2 regions of the Rhodoferax sp. GW821-FHT07F03 genome follow, and region 2 is predicted to be linked to the other one. Evidence: predicted binding sites of a transcription regulator. Region 2 holds the regulator's gene; the other holds the start of a gene.
What was found. The regulator FliA, encoded in region 2, starts transcription of late flagellar genes. The targets are predictions, from matches to a motif close to CTAAAGTTTNNNNNNNNNNNGCCGNTA.
Positions count from the first base shown of each region.

Region 1: a site for FliA is predicted at 2,861-2,887, ahead of AC07R0_RS01155 (YjfB family protein). Genes of this name have one in related genera too.

Region 1 covers NZ_JBWKQM010000001.1:257,825-264,370, reverse strand. Annotated here, with positions in the region: gene AC07R0_RS01170 (Rossmann-like and DUF2520 domain-containing protein) at 1-324, opposite strand, end outside; gene AC07R0_RS01165 (sensor domain-containing diguanylate cyclase) at 321-1,613, opposite strand; gene add (adenosine deaminase) at 1,763-2,782, shown strand; gene AC07R0_RS01155 (YjfB family protein) at 2,929-3,141, shown strand; gene AC07R0_RS01150 (CopD family protein) at 3,268-3,735, shown strand; gene AC07R0_RS01145 (TetR/AcrR family transcriptional regulator) at 3,883-4,497, shown strand; gene AC07R0_RS01140 (iron-containing alcohol dehydrogenase) at 4,583-5,743, shown strand; gene curA (NADPH-dependent curcumin/dihydrocurcumin reductase) at 5,768-6,546, shown strand, end outside.
Region 2 covers NZ_JBWKQM010000010.1:222,375-228,920, reverse strand. Annotated here, with positions in the region: gene flhA (flagellar biosynthesis protein FlhA) at 1-1,174, shown strand, start outside; gene flhF (flagellar biosynthesis GTPase FlhF) at 1,171-2,619, shown strand; gene AC07R0_RS17155 (P-loop NTPase family protein) at 2,612-3,412, shown strand; gene AC07R0_RS17150 (RNA polymerase sigma factor FliA) at 3,412-4,128, shown strand; gene AC07R0_RS17145 (hypothetical protein) at 4,204-4,587, opposite strand; gene flgM (flagellar biosynthesis anti-sigma factor FlgM) at 4,625-4,951, opposite strand; gene flgA (flagellar basal body P-ring formation chaperone FlgA) at 5,060-5,797, opposite strand; gene flgB (flagellar basal body rod protein FlgB) at 6,020-6,433, shown strand; gene flgC (flagellar basal body rod protein FlgC) at 6,461-6,546, shown strand, end outside.

The DNA of each region.
Region 1 (6,546 bases), on a different contig from region 2:
CAGCGGTGCTAGCAGCCCATGGCCCAAGGCCCCACTGCAGTGGAAGGCCAGCGCAGGTGTGGCATTGGCAGACAAGGCCGCCGCCAGCGCCTGGGCTGCGGCGGAAATCTGCGCATCCGGCACGGCCAGCATCCACACATCGGCGGAGCGCAGGGCCTGCGGGTTGTCCACCGCCCGGCCCGCGCCAATGGAGGCACAGGCAAGCTCGGCGCGCTGCAAAGAGGTGGTCAGCACGTCCTGTACGGCGAAGCTGCCCTGCTGTCGCCACAAGCGTGCCAGGGTCTGGCCCACGCGCCCCGCGCCCACCAGGTTCAGGGTTTTCATGGCGGGTCGCTGGGCAAATGCCATACACGGTTGCGCCCGGCACGCTTGGCGCGGTAGAGCATGCCATCGGCATGGGTCAGCAACTCATCCAACGTGGCATCGGGCTCGGACATCACCACGCCGAAACTGGAGCTCAGTCGCACAGGCCTGCCGTCGTTGGACAAGCACAGCGCCTGCTCCACGCCCTGGCGCATACGCTCGGCCAGAGCCAGGGCACCCGCCAGGTCGGAATCCACCGCCACCACCACGAATTCATCGCCGCCGATGCGGCCAAAGAGGTCGGTCTCGCGCAGATTGCGCTGGCAAGCCTGCACCACGGCGACGATGGCGCGGTCGCCCACCGAGTGGCCGAAGCCGTCGTTGACCAGTTTGAAGTTGTCGATATCAAAGGCGATCACCGCGATCTGCGTCTGCGCGCGGCGCACGCGCTTGAGCTCCTGCTCGGCCCGCTCCAGCAGATGCCGGCGGCTCAGGATGCCGGTGAGTGCATCGGTATTGGCCAGCAGGCGGAACTGGTTTTTCAGCCGCACGACCTCGGTGATGTCGGTGGAGATGCCCACATAGGCGTCCACCACGCCGTGGTTGGTGATGGGCACCTTGATGGACCAGTAATGGCGCGTCACGCCGTCGGCGTCCACCAAGGTTTCTTCGCCGGTGGATTTACGCCCGCTGTCAAACACCTGCTGGTCCATCACGCCGAAACGCTCCGCTTCCTCCGGGGGAATCATCTGCGCATCCGTCAGGCCTACGATGCTCTCCTGCGTCTGACCGAACAGCTCGGCAGCGTTGATATTGGCGTACAAATAACGGCGCTGCCGGTCCTTCATATAGACCAGAGCCTCCAAATTATTCAGCACCGTGCCCAACAGCGTCTTCTGGGCCATCAGCGTACTCTCCAGGCGTCGACGCTCGGTGATGTCGGTAGAAATGCCGCACAGACCAACGATCTCGCCACTTGGTGCGCGCAGCGGCAGCTTGACGGACCAGCAGATCGTGGGCTGCTGCTGGCCCTTAGCCAGAGTGACCTCTTCCAATTCGACCTTCTCTCCCGTGGCGATGACGTGGCGGTCATTGGCCATGAATTGGTTGTGGACCGTCAGATCGAAAAACTTGTCGTCCGCAGCGCCCACCACCTCGTCCAGGCGACAACGGAACTGCTTGCACACCATGCTGTTGGCGTAGGTGTAGCGGCCCTGCAAATCCTTGGCATAGACATAAGCGCCCACATGGTCCAAGGTGGTTTGCAATGTGAAGACCTGCGCGATCAACTCTTCATAAGAAGCTTCCATGCGCACTCCTTACTTTTGAATACATTCATTCTAGGGGCTCCCCTGCTCTTGCGCCGTCCTTCAGTAGGCGGGTATTCCACGGCTAGAAACCTGTTCAAAGTCTTTTTTTGGGCCTCCCAAAAGACTTTGAACTCGCTCTAAGATGCCGTATGCATACGTCTCCCGTCCCCGCCAGCACCGCCCAAGACCGCCTGCGCACTCTGCCCAAGGCCGAGGTACATGCCCACCTGGAGGGCTGTTTCGAGCCCGCCTTGCTGGCAAGTTGGGCACAGCAGGCGGGTGTAACGCTGCCACGGCCTGTGGATCAGTTGTTTGCCTTCCAGGGCCTGGGCGACTTTCTGCACTTTCTGGACTGGGCCTGCGGGCTGGCCGACACACCCGAGCGCCTGGCCCAATTGGCCTATGCCTACAGCCAGCGCCTGGCCGACAACGGCGCGGGCTATGCCGACCTGATCGTCAACCCCAGCCACTGGAAGGCCTGGCATGGCCGGCTGCCAGCCATGCTGGACGCCATAGACGCCGGGCTGAGCGCCGCCGAGCAGGACGGTCTGCCGCCGGTGAACCTGTGCATCAGCCTGCTGCGCACCCAGTCGGCCAACGCGGCGGTGCAGTTGGTGGAGCAGCTGGTAGCGCTGCGCCATCCGCGCGTGGTGGCCCTGTCCATAGACGGCAACGAAGCCGCGGCCGGCCGCACCGGCCCACGCTTTGCCGAAGCCTTCCAGCGCGCCGGGGCCGCCGGCCTGCGGCGCACCGTGCATGCGGGTGAATCCAGTGGAGCCGAGGGCGTGCGCGACGCCATCTTGCTGCTGGGCGCGGACCGTATCGACCACGGCGTGCGCGCCATTGAAGACCCCTCCGTGGTGGCCCTGCTGGTGGATCGGCAGATACCGCTGGGCATCTGCCCCAGCTCGAATCTGCTGCTGGGCGTTTACCCCTCGCTGGCCGAGCACCCGGTAGACCGGCTATACCGCGCCGGCGTACGCGTCTCGCTGAACACCGACGACCCCTCGCTGCTGGGCGCCAGCCTAGTGGGTGAATACCAGCGCTGCCAGGCCGCGTTTGGCTGGACCGACGCCGACCTGCGCACCATTGCCCGCACCTCCATCGAAGCCAGCTTTGCCCCGCCAGCCACGCGCCAGCAACTTTTGCAGGCGCTAACAGCCTGGTAGTTGCTATGTATTCAATAGCTGATTGCGCAGTTAATACGTACGCCACAGCCATTTTTTCATAAAAACGGGAAATCCCGACTCCAGACTGCCCGCAAACCGCCGATAACCAGGAACCGCGTTCTACGCCCCGCCAGGAGACCCGCACCATGGGAATTGCCAACACCACGGCCGTGCAGTCGGCCACCGCCGCCGCACAAGCCCCCGCGTCCGACAGCCTGAACATCCGCGTGCTGAAAAAAGCCCTGGACCAGCAGGAGAGCAACGCGCAGACCCTGTTAGACGCCCTGCCCCAGCCCGCACCCGCACCGACACTGGCCACCTCCGGCAGCCTGGGCACCCAGCTCAACACCTACGCCTGAGTTTCAGGATAAAAACCGGCGCTAGCGCAGATAAATCCTGCGCTGGCAGCTATAGATTTAGCAGCATGCCGTGGGCCCAGGGACCGGAGGCGGTCACAATGCAGCTTTCCCCCACGAGATACCGCCATGCTGTTTGAAGCCTTTGCCTTTCTCCATTTAGTGGCCGCCATCGTCTGGATGGGTGGCATGACCTTCATGCTGTTCGCCCTGCGCCCCGCCGCCCTGGTCGCCATGGAGGCCCAGCCGCGCGCCCGGCTGATGGTGCAGGTGATGCAGCGCTTCTTCCGCCTGGTACTGGGCGCCATCGTGCTGCTGTTGGCCACCGGTGGCCATATGTACAGCAGCAGCATGAAGGCCGCCCGCGCCGCTGGTGCAGGCCTGCCCCTGGGCTGGAGCCTGATGGCCGGCCTGGGCCTACTGATGGTGCTGGTGTTTGGCCATATCTACTTTGCCGGCTTTGCCAAGTTCAAGCGCGCCGTAGCCGCCGCCGAATGGCCCACCGCCGCGCGCGCCGCCGGCCAAATCCACAACCTGGTGGTGCTGAACTTTGTACTGGGCTGGCTGGCGATTGCTGCGGTGAAGTTCATCCACTAGGAACGAAACAGGCCTCTAGCGCAATTAATTCCTGCGCAGGAAGCTACGTATTTCATAGCAAAAGCCTTCCACTAAAACCCGCCTCTATGGCGGGTTTTTCATGCACCCGAACTAGACGACTGGTCTACTTGATCCACAATCCAACCCATGCTTGCCGACGCCTCCCCCACCCGTAACCAGATCCTCGACTGCGGAGAACGCCTGATCTCCAGCAAGGGTTTCGTGGGCGTGGGCCTGGCCGAGATACTGGCCAGTGCGGGCGTGCCCAAGGGCTCGTTCTACCATTACTTCAGCTCCAAGGAACGCTTTGGCGAGGTGCTGCTGGCGCGCTATATCGAGCGCTATTTGCAGCAGCTGGACGCGTTGCTACGGCCCGACGGCACGCCGGCACGTGCCCGGCTGATGCGCTACTGGTCGTACTGGAACGTCACGCAATGCGGCGTGGGCGACAGCACAGAGCCTGCGTCCAGCCCCAAATGCCTGATCGTCAAGCTCAGCGCCGAAGTGGCCGACATCTCTGAACCCATGCGCAAGACCCTGCGCGAAGGCGCCGACGGCGTACAAAAACGCCTGGCCCTGTGCCTGGAGGAAGCCCGGCTGGACGGCTCCGTGCCCGCCAGCCTGGACGCCTCCAGCACCGCCGAAACCCTGTACGCGCTATGGCTGGGCGCCAGCCTTTTGTCCAAGCTGCGCCGTGACGGCAGCGCGTTTGACCAAGCCACCCGCAGCACCGAACTGCTGCTGGGCCCACGCACCGCCTGAGCCATGCATGTCCATCATTTTTTCACCGGCCCAACTAGCCGACCGGTCTATTTACAACTACTCGTTCTAAAAACAAGGGGCCCCCATGCTGAACTTTGACTTCCACAACCCCACCCATATCGTCTTTGGCAAGGACCGCATTGCCGACATCGCCAAGCTGGTGCCCGCCGGCGCCAAGGTGCTGATCCTGGTCGGTGGCGCCAGTGCCGAAAAAACCGGCACCCTGACCGAGGTGCGCCAGGCCCTGGGCACGCGCCAGCACAGCACGTTTGCGGGCATCGAGCCCAACCCCAGCTATGACACCGCCTTGCAGGCCGTGGCGCGCATCCGGGCCGAGGGCTTCGATTTCCTGCTGGCCGTGGGCGGCGGCTCGGTAATTGACGCCACCAAGTTCATCGCCGCTGCGGCCCTGTTCGAAGGCGATGCCTGGGACATCCTGCTGCAGCGCGGCCGCAACATCGGCCAGGCCCTGCCCTTCGGCGCGGTGCTGACCCTGCCCGCCACCGGCTCGGAGATGAACAACGGCGGCGTCATCACCCGGCGCGACGTCGGTGCCAAGCTGCCCTTCCGCAGCGCCAAGGTGTTCCCGCTGTTCTCGGTACTCGACCCGACCAAGACCTACACCCTGCCGCCCCAGCAGCTGGCGAATGGTGTGGTCGATGCCTTCGTCCACACCGTGGAGCAGTACCTGACCTACCCGGTCAACGCACCGGTGCAAGACCGCTTTGCCGAAGGCCTGCTGCAGACCCTGGTGGAGATCGGCCCACGCCTGCTGGCCGCGCCCACGCCGGTGTACGACGACCGCGCCAGCCTGATGTGGGCCGCCACCCTGGCACTCAACGGGCTGATCGGCGCCGGCGTGCCGCAAGACTGGGCCACCCACATGGTGGGCCACGAGCTGACCGCCCTGCACAACATCGACCACGCCCGCACCCTGGCCATCGTGCTGCCCGCCATGCTGGAAGAGCGCCGCGTGCAAAAGCGCGACAAGCTGCTGCAATACGGCGAGCGCGTTTGGGGCATACACACCGGCACGGACGATGAACGCATCACCGCCGCCATCGCCCAGACCCGCGACTTCTTCGAGCGCATGGGCATCGCCACCCGCCTGAGCGGCTACGGCCTGGGCGCGGACGCCATCGATACCGTGGTGCAGCAGCTGCAGGACCACGGCATGACCCAGCTCAGCGAACACGGTGACATCACGCCCGCCATCAGCCGCCGTATCCTGGAAGCCGCACTGTAAACCCCCACCCGGAGAACCCAGAACATGAGCCAAACCACCACTACCAACCGCCAAATCCAGCTGGCATCCCGCCCACACGGCGCGCCCACCGCCGCCAACTTCCACCTGGCCAGCGGCCCCGTACCCGTGGCCGGCCCGGGCCAGGTGCTGCTGCGCACGGTCTACCTGTCGCTGGACCCGTATATGCGCGGCCGCATGAGCGACGCGCCCAGCTATGCCGCACCGGTGGCCGTGGGCGCCACCATGGTCGGCGCCACCGTCTGCCGCGTGCAAACCAGCCAGCACCCCGGCTTTGCCGAAGGCGACTGGGTACTGGCCTATACCGGCTGGCAGGACTACGCCGTGTCCGATGGCAAGGGCCTGACCAAGCTGGACCCGAAACTGGCACCGCCCTCCTACGCCCTGGGCATTTTGGGCATGCCCGGCTTTACCGCCTATATGGGCCTGCTGGACATTGGCCAGCCCCAGGCTGGCGAAACCGTGGTGGTGGCCGCCGCCACAGGCCCGGTGGGCGCCACCGTGGGCCAGATCGCCAAGCTCAAGGGCTGCCGCGTGGTGGGCATTGCCGGTGGCGCAGAAAAATGCCGCTGGGCCGTGGAAGAACTGGGCTTTGACGCCTGCATAGACCACCACAGCCCCGACCTGGCCGCCCAGCTGGCAGCAGCCTGCCCGCAAGGCATAGACGTGTACTTTGAAAACGTGGGCGGCAAAGTGTTCGACGCCGTGCTGCCTCTGCTCAACAACAAGGCCCGCGTGCCGCTGTGCGGCCTGATCGCCCAGTACAACGCCACCGAACTGCCCAG
Region 2 (6,546 bases):
CATCATTCCCAATATGCCGCACACCGTCTTCCTGTCGATGGCGGCCGTGCTGGGCTATATGGCCTGGGCCATTGCCCATCGCCCCGTCCCGCAAGACTCGACCTTGATCGTCGGCCCGCCCCCCACGGACGGCGAAGCCACCTGGGACGACCTGCAGCCGGTAGACCTGCTGGGTCTGGAGCTGGGCTATCGGCTCATCACTCTGGTAGATAAAACCCGCCCCGGCGACCTGCTGACCCGCATCAAGGGGGTCAGACGCAAATTCGCCCAAGAAGTGGGCTTCTTGCCACCGCCCGTACACGTCCGCGACAACCTGGAGCTCAAACCCAGCGCCTACCGCATCACTCTGCGTGGCGTGGTGGTGGGAGAAGGGGAAGCCTTCCCCGGCATGCACCTGGCGATCAACCCAGGCGGCATCACTACGCCGCTGATAGGCACAGCCACCACCGATCCGGCCTTTGGACTGCCCGCCCACTGGATCGACGAACGGCAAAAGGAAGCCGCACAAATGGCAGGTTTTACCGTGGTTGATTCGGAAACCGTGATGGCCACACATTTGTCACACTTGATGCAAGTGCAGGCGGCCCGGTTGCTAAGCCGCACAGAGACGCAGCAGCTGGTCGAACATGTCAGCAAACTGGCTCCCAAATTGATCGAAGAGGTGGTTCCCAAAATGGTGTCTATCGCCACGTTCCAGAAAGTCTTACAGCTACTGCTGGAAGAGTCTGTGCACATCCGCGATATACGCACCATTGTCGAATGCCTGGCCGAGCATGCCGGCAATACACAAGACCCGGCGGACTTGGCTCGCCGCGTGCGCATTGCGTTGTCGCCAGCGATCGTGCAACAGATCTACGGCCCTACCCGCGAGCTCAATGTCATCGCCATCGAACCAGGCCTGGAGCGCATGCTGGTGCAAGCCCTGGGCAACGCAGCTGGCCCGGCGCTGGACCCCGGTGTTGCCGACTTGCTGACCCGTAACGTGGCAGACGTCGCCATGCAACAAGAAGAGCTGGGTGTTCCCGCCTGCCTGCTGGTCCCGGACCAGATTCGCAATGCCATCTCCCGATTGGTCCGCCGCGTCGCCCCCCGCCTGCAGGTGCTGGCACACAGCGAAATTCCCGAAACACACACCATCCGCATTGGCCCGATTCTTAAAGGTGCACTGACATGAACATCCAACGCTTTCACGCCGCAACATCCCGCGAAGCATTGGCGAAGGCCCGTGCAGTCTTTGGGGACGGCACACTGATACTGTCGAACCGCCCCACACCCAACGGCGTGGAAGTAGTGGCAACCGCCGAAGACGCCTTGTCTGGATTGGACAAAGTGGCTGAGTCTTTAGGTCGGCCCGCCCAAATCCTGCCAGCTGCGGCCAACTCTGCCGCAACACAGGCCATGGCGCAAATCCCGGTACAGGAAGACACAGAGCAGCTGGCAATGAGTACACTGTCGTTTCAAGACTATGTGCGCGAGCGCATGCTGCGCCGCCGGCATGAAACCGTCAGCGGCCCCAATGACGAGGGCCTGCCTCCAAAATCAATCCACCGCACGCAAATGGAGCCGCCCAAGCCAGCGGCAGCACCAGCACCGCGGGCCAACCACGCAGTCCCCCTGTCGACGCCTGCGTTCAGCAAGCCGAAGGCAACTCAGGCATCCGCCGTCATCAACTCCAAAGGTATCGTGGACGAACTGCAGTCCATGAAAGACCTGATTGAAGAGCGCTTCAACACCATGGCCTGGTTGGGCAAGGCCAACAGCGATCCAATCCAGTCGAACCTGATGCTGAAGCTCATCCGGGCTGGCTACTCACCCACCCTGGCGCGAGCCGTCATTGAGCGCCTGCCCGAAGAAGCCACGGCCGCAGAAGCCGTTCGCTGGCTGATGGACGTACTGGAGCGCAATTTGCACACCGACGCAAGCGGCCAATCCATGGTGCAAGAAGGCGGCGTGTATGCACTGGTGGGCGCCACCGGTGTGGGCAAAACCACCACCGCAGCCAAGCTGGCCGCGCAATGCGTACGTATGTACGGCACCAACAGCGTTGGACTGATTACCCTCGACACCTACCGCATCGCCGCCCACGAGCAATTACGGGCATACGGACGCATGTTGGGAGTAGTCGCCCACCTGGCCCATGACCGCGCCGCACTGCAGGATCTGCTGGGCTTGCTGAGCAACAAAAAAATGGTGCTTATCGACACCACGGGATTGGCGCCCAGAGACCCGCGCAAGCGCGACATGCTGGACGTGCTGGACCTGCCCGGAGTCAACCGCTTGCTGGTGGTAAATGCCGGCGGCCATGGCGATACGCTGGACGAGGTACTCACCTCCTTCAAGACGCGCGGCATACAGCAAGCCATTCTGTCCAAGGTAGACGAAGCCGCCAAACTAGGCCCCGCACTGGACGCCATCATCCGCCACCAATTGGTGTTGCGCGGAGTGTGCAACGGCCAGCGCGTGCCGGAAGACTGGGAAGCAGCCGACGCCAAAAAGCTGGTGCGGGCATCCATGCGCTCGTCAAGCAAATCGGCATTCGATCCCAAGGCACTGGACTTGAACTTCTTCTTCTCGCCCGGCCAGTCCGAACCCGACCGCAAGGAACGGGTACATGCTTGAATCCTGCGCTGATCAGGGCGAAAGCTTGCGGCGATGGACGCCCAAGGCCGCTTGGAGCGTGATCGCCATGGTCAGCCAGGGAGATGCGTCCACCGAACTGCCGCTACTGTGGCAAGTTTGTGGCGCCTTGCAAGAGTTGCAATACCGCGTAACCGTGCTGGACGCCACCACCCAGGAATCGGAAGACAACCCTGGTTTACAGAACCTGTTGGATAGCGCACACTGGCTGGAGGACGCACCGGCTCCCAGTTTGCCGCTGCACATCGTGCCAGCCCGGCTAGGGTTGAGTCGCCTGGCACAGCTTGCCAGCCAGGAACACCCCATGCCTTTGCAGCCATTGGGCCACTTGTTTAGAAACTGCGACGTCGTCGTACTGTATGGGGCGGCCCCCTTACTGACTGCGCTGCTGATAAATAGCGAGGTGCGCCCCCTGCTGGCAGTCACTTCGCTGCGAGAATCCGTGCTGGAAGCCTATAAAAATATCAAGAATCTGTTGCTGCAAGCGCGGCTGTTACCCATTATTGTGCCGGTCATCACCTCTCCTATACAACGCGCCGAAAACCTGGCAAGAACCACGGGCCGGGTACTGCAAAAATGCGCCCAGATATATCTGGGCTGCAATACCGAATTCATGACGGTGCGCTCCTTCCAGCAACATAAACCCGTATGGGACGATGTGCACAGCCTCGTACTGCGTCTCATGGCCAATGCCGCCCCGGTCGTGCAAGGTTTGTCCACGGCAGCGCACAGCAAACCATGGGCTTCAGACATCTCCGTCATGGGGGCACGCTGATGTACACCGCCAAAGGCCACATGGACCGCGAACACATGATTCGCCAGTACGTGCCCCTGGTTCGGCGACTGGCGCACCACATGATTGCCAAGCTGCCGCCGAATATCGAGCTCGACGACCTTATACAGGTCGGCATGATCGGCCTGTCTGAAGCCCTGACCCGCTACGAAGTCGCCCAGGGCGTGCAGTTTGAGACCTTCGCCACGCAACGCATACGCGGAGCCATGATTGATGAACTGCGCGACAGCGACTGGATGTCGCGTGGATCGCGTAAAAGCCAGAAGGACATAGAACGGGCCGTTCAAAAGCTGGAGCAAAAGCTGGGCCGCGGCCCCATGGAATCCGAAATTGCGGCCGAACTCGAACTCTCGCTGCCCGAATACCAAAGCCTGCTGGGCAAGGTACGCGGTACCCAACTCGTCTATTTGGAGGACATGACCGGCGGGGGTGATGACGAAGCCAGCTTCCTGGACCGCCATGTAGCCGATGAAACAGCCGACCCGCTGCACTTGTTGCGCGATCACCGACTGCGCGAATCGCTGGTAGAAGCCATCAAGACCCTACCCGAACGCGAGCAATACATCATGAGCATGTATTACGAAAGCGATCTGAATTTGAAGGAAATCGCCGCAGTGCTGGAGATCACGGAGTCTCGCGTCTGCCAACTGCATAGCCAGTCAATTGCCCGCCTACGGGCAAAAATGCGCAGCCACTAACGCTGATTTGACTATCTAGGCCCATTAAAAAAGCCGCTCCTGATGGGGCGGCTTTTTTAATGGGCGCAAGAGCACTCAGGTTGCCATGGCGGCATATATACGGGCCGCACCACCTCGGTAAGTTGATGCCTTTGCGCCGTTGCCATAGGTCTGCGCTTGTGCTGCCTGGGGTAACACCGCAGCCAAAGCTCGGTCCACCACCACGGCCCGGCGCAATAAATTAGTGCGCTGCTGGGACAACGTGAGCGAAACCCGCGCCAACCGCTGACGCAGCACCTGATCCAGACGGGCTGAAGCTGCAGGGCCTTGCAACAAACCTGACAGCCCCACCACCGCCTGCCTCAATGCAGAACTGGTGGACTCCAAAACCAGAGGCTCGCCAGACAGCAAGGCAGCCGAAACATCTTCCAGCAATTGTTCAACCTGGGACAAACTGTTTTCCAGACGGGATGCAAACATGGTTATTGCCCCAGATGAAAAGACAGCGAATAAGCGCTTACTTGGAGGTGACGCTCAGCATTTCCTGGGCATTGGAGAGCAATTTGTCTGCAATCGCCTCCGGATCGACCTTGAAAGTCCCGTTCTTGATGGCAGCCCGCAATTCGGCCACCTTCTTGCTGTCGAAGTCGGAACTCACGCCGCGGTCGGCTGTTTCCAGGGTGCGAGCCAAGGTGGAAACGGACACGGATGCGCCTGTCGAGGGCGCCGTCTGGGCGCTCTGCTGCGCAATGCTGGCGGGCGCAGCGCTTTTGTCCTGCTCGGCCTTTTTGAGGCTGGCAGAACCAACCGCTCCCGGTAGCTCTTGTCCTGTTCCAATTTTCATCACACTCTCCAACCGCCTCAAACGTGAAGCATCGTAGCAATGGTTTCGGCAGAATCCGCATTATCTTTAGCCCTAAAAACAGTAGTCGGCGTAAAAAAGCTGATCTTGTTACATTTCAATCCGGACGGTACGGGCGTCCAGCACCATTCCAGACATCACCCGCCCACTATCCATCCGCACGCGGGCCACCTGACCCACCACACCGGCTGTCATGGCCTGGCCATCCGAAGTCACCTGAAAGCCCGCGCCTTGGGCCAAAACCCGGATTTGTGTACCTGCCTGGAACACCTGGGCCGGCTTCAGCATGGATTGGCGTATTACCTGCCCTGCACCCCAAGAGCGCGTTGCGATCTGACCCACCCACTGCTCAGGCAGGGCCGCAACCGGCGAAACATCGTCCGCCCAATCCACCTCTGCAGCCATGGCGTCGGCCATCGTCAGCACGGCACCCGCATTGACATTCGATTTTGCGATCCAGGCCGGGCCAAAAGCCTTCACTGCCACCGGCAAAAAAACATTCCAACGGGTCACCCCGTCCAGACAGCGCAAGCCTATGCGGCTTTTACCCCATAGACGGGTACCGGCTGGGAGGTAAGGTTCCACCTTGGCGCACGGAGCCAAACGCAAGCGCGTATCCAGCGCCCCCACGACCACTTCCATGCGCAACGACGTACCGCTCCCGGACACATCGCTTGGCACCTGGGCCACGGCAGACTCGGCCCAGCGCTGCCCCACGCTCAGGACCTCCGACTCCACCTGGGCGTAGGCCCCTGCAGACCACAACAAGGCCGCCACAGCGGCGCCAACGCCACGGCGCACGCCCACCAGAGAAGAAAGAAACTGCATAACACCTCCATGCCCCGACTGGCTTCACGCGGAACACCACGCCGATTCGGTCCGCAACTTGCGGAACTATAGGCAAACACACTCAAAGACAAAGCCGGGAACTGGCCAGAAATCACCCGCTTCTTCCAGGGCTCAAAAGACTCAAGTTTTCTCATAATTTGCCCAACGCGAGAGCCGGGATGGCACCGGATGTCTCGCTTTAGCGAAAACGCGAGGTGTCGCATGTTGGACAAAATGGTGGGTGGGCTTGATTTCCAGAGCAAGGCATTGGTGCTGCGCGCTGAGCGCCAGCGCGCCATCGCCAGCAATATCGCCAACGTAGATACCCCTGGCTATGTAGCGCGCGACTTCAAGTTCAAAGACGCCATGGAGGCAGCCACATCCAGCTCCAGCCTGGTTACTGGCAACAAGACCAACGCCAGGCATATGGACATGCCGGAATTGAGCGACAGCACCATTGGAGGCGGCCAGAAACTGGGCTATAGCGTGCAAAGCCAACCCAATCTGGACAACAACACGGTGGACTTGGACCGCGAACGGGCCAACTTTGTGGACAACTCGGTCCGCTATGAAGCCACGCTGCGCTTTATCAACGGGCAGGCCAAAACCATGCTCAGCGCCATCACGGGGCAATAAGCCCAGGCCGATTCCAAGGAGTGACGCATGTCCATGTTTTCCATATTCAATGTCTCTGGCAGCGCCATCAGCGCCCAGTCGCAGCGCCTTAACGTGGTGGCCAGCAATCTGGC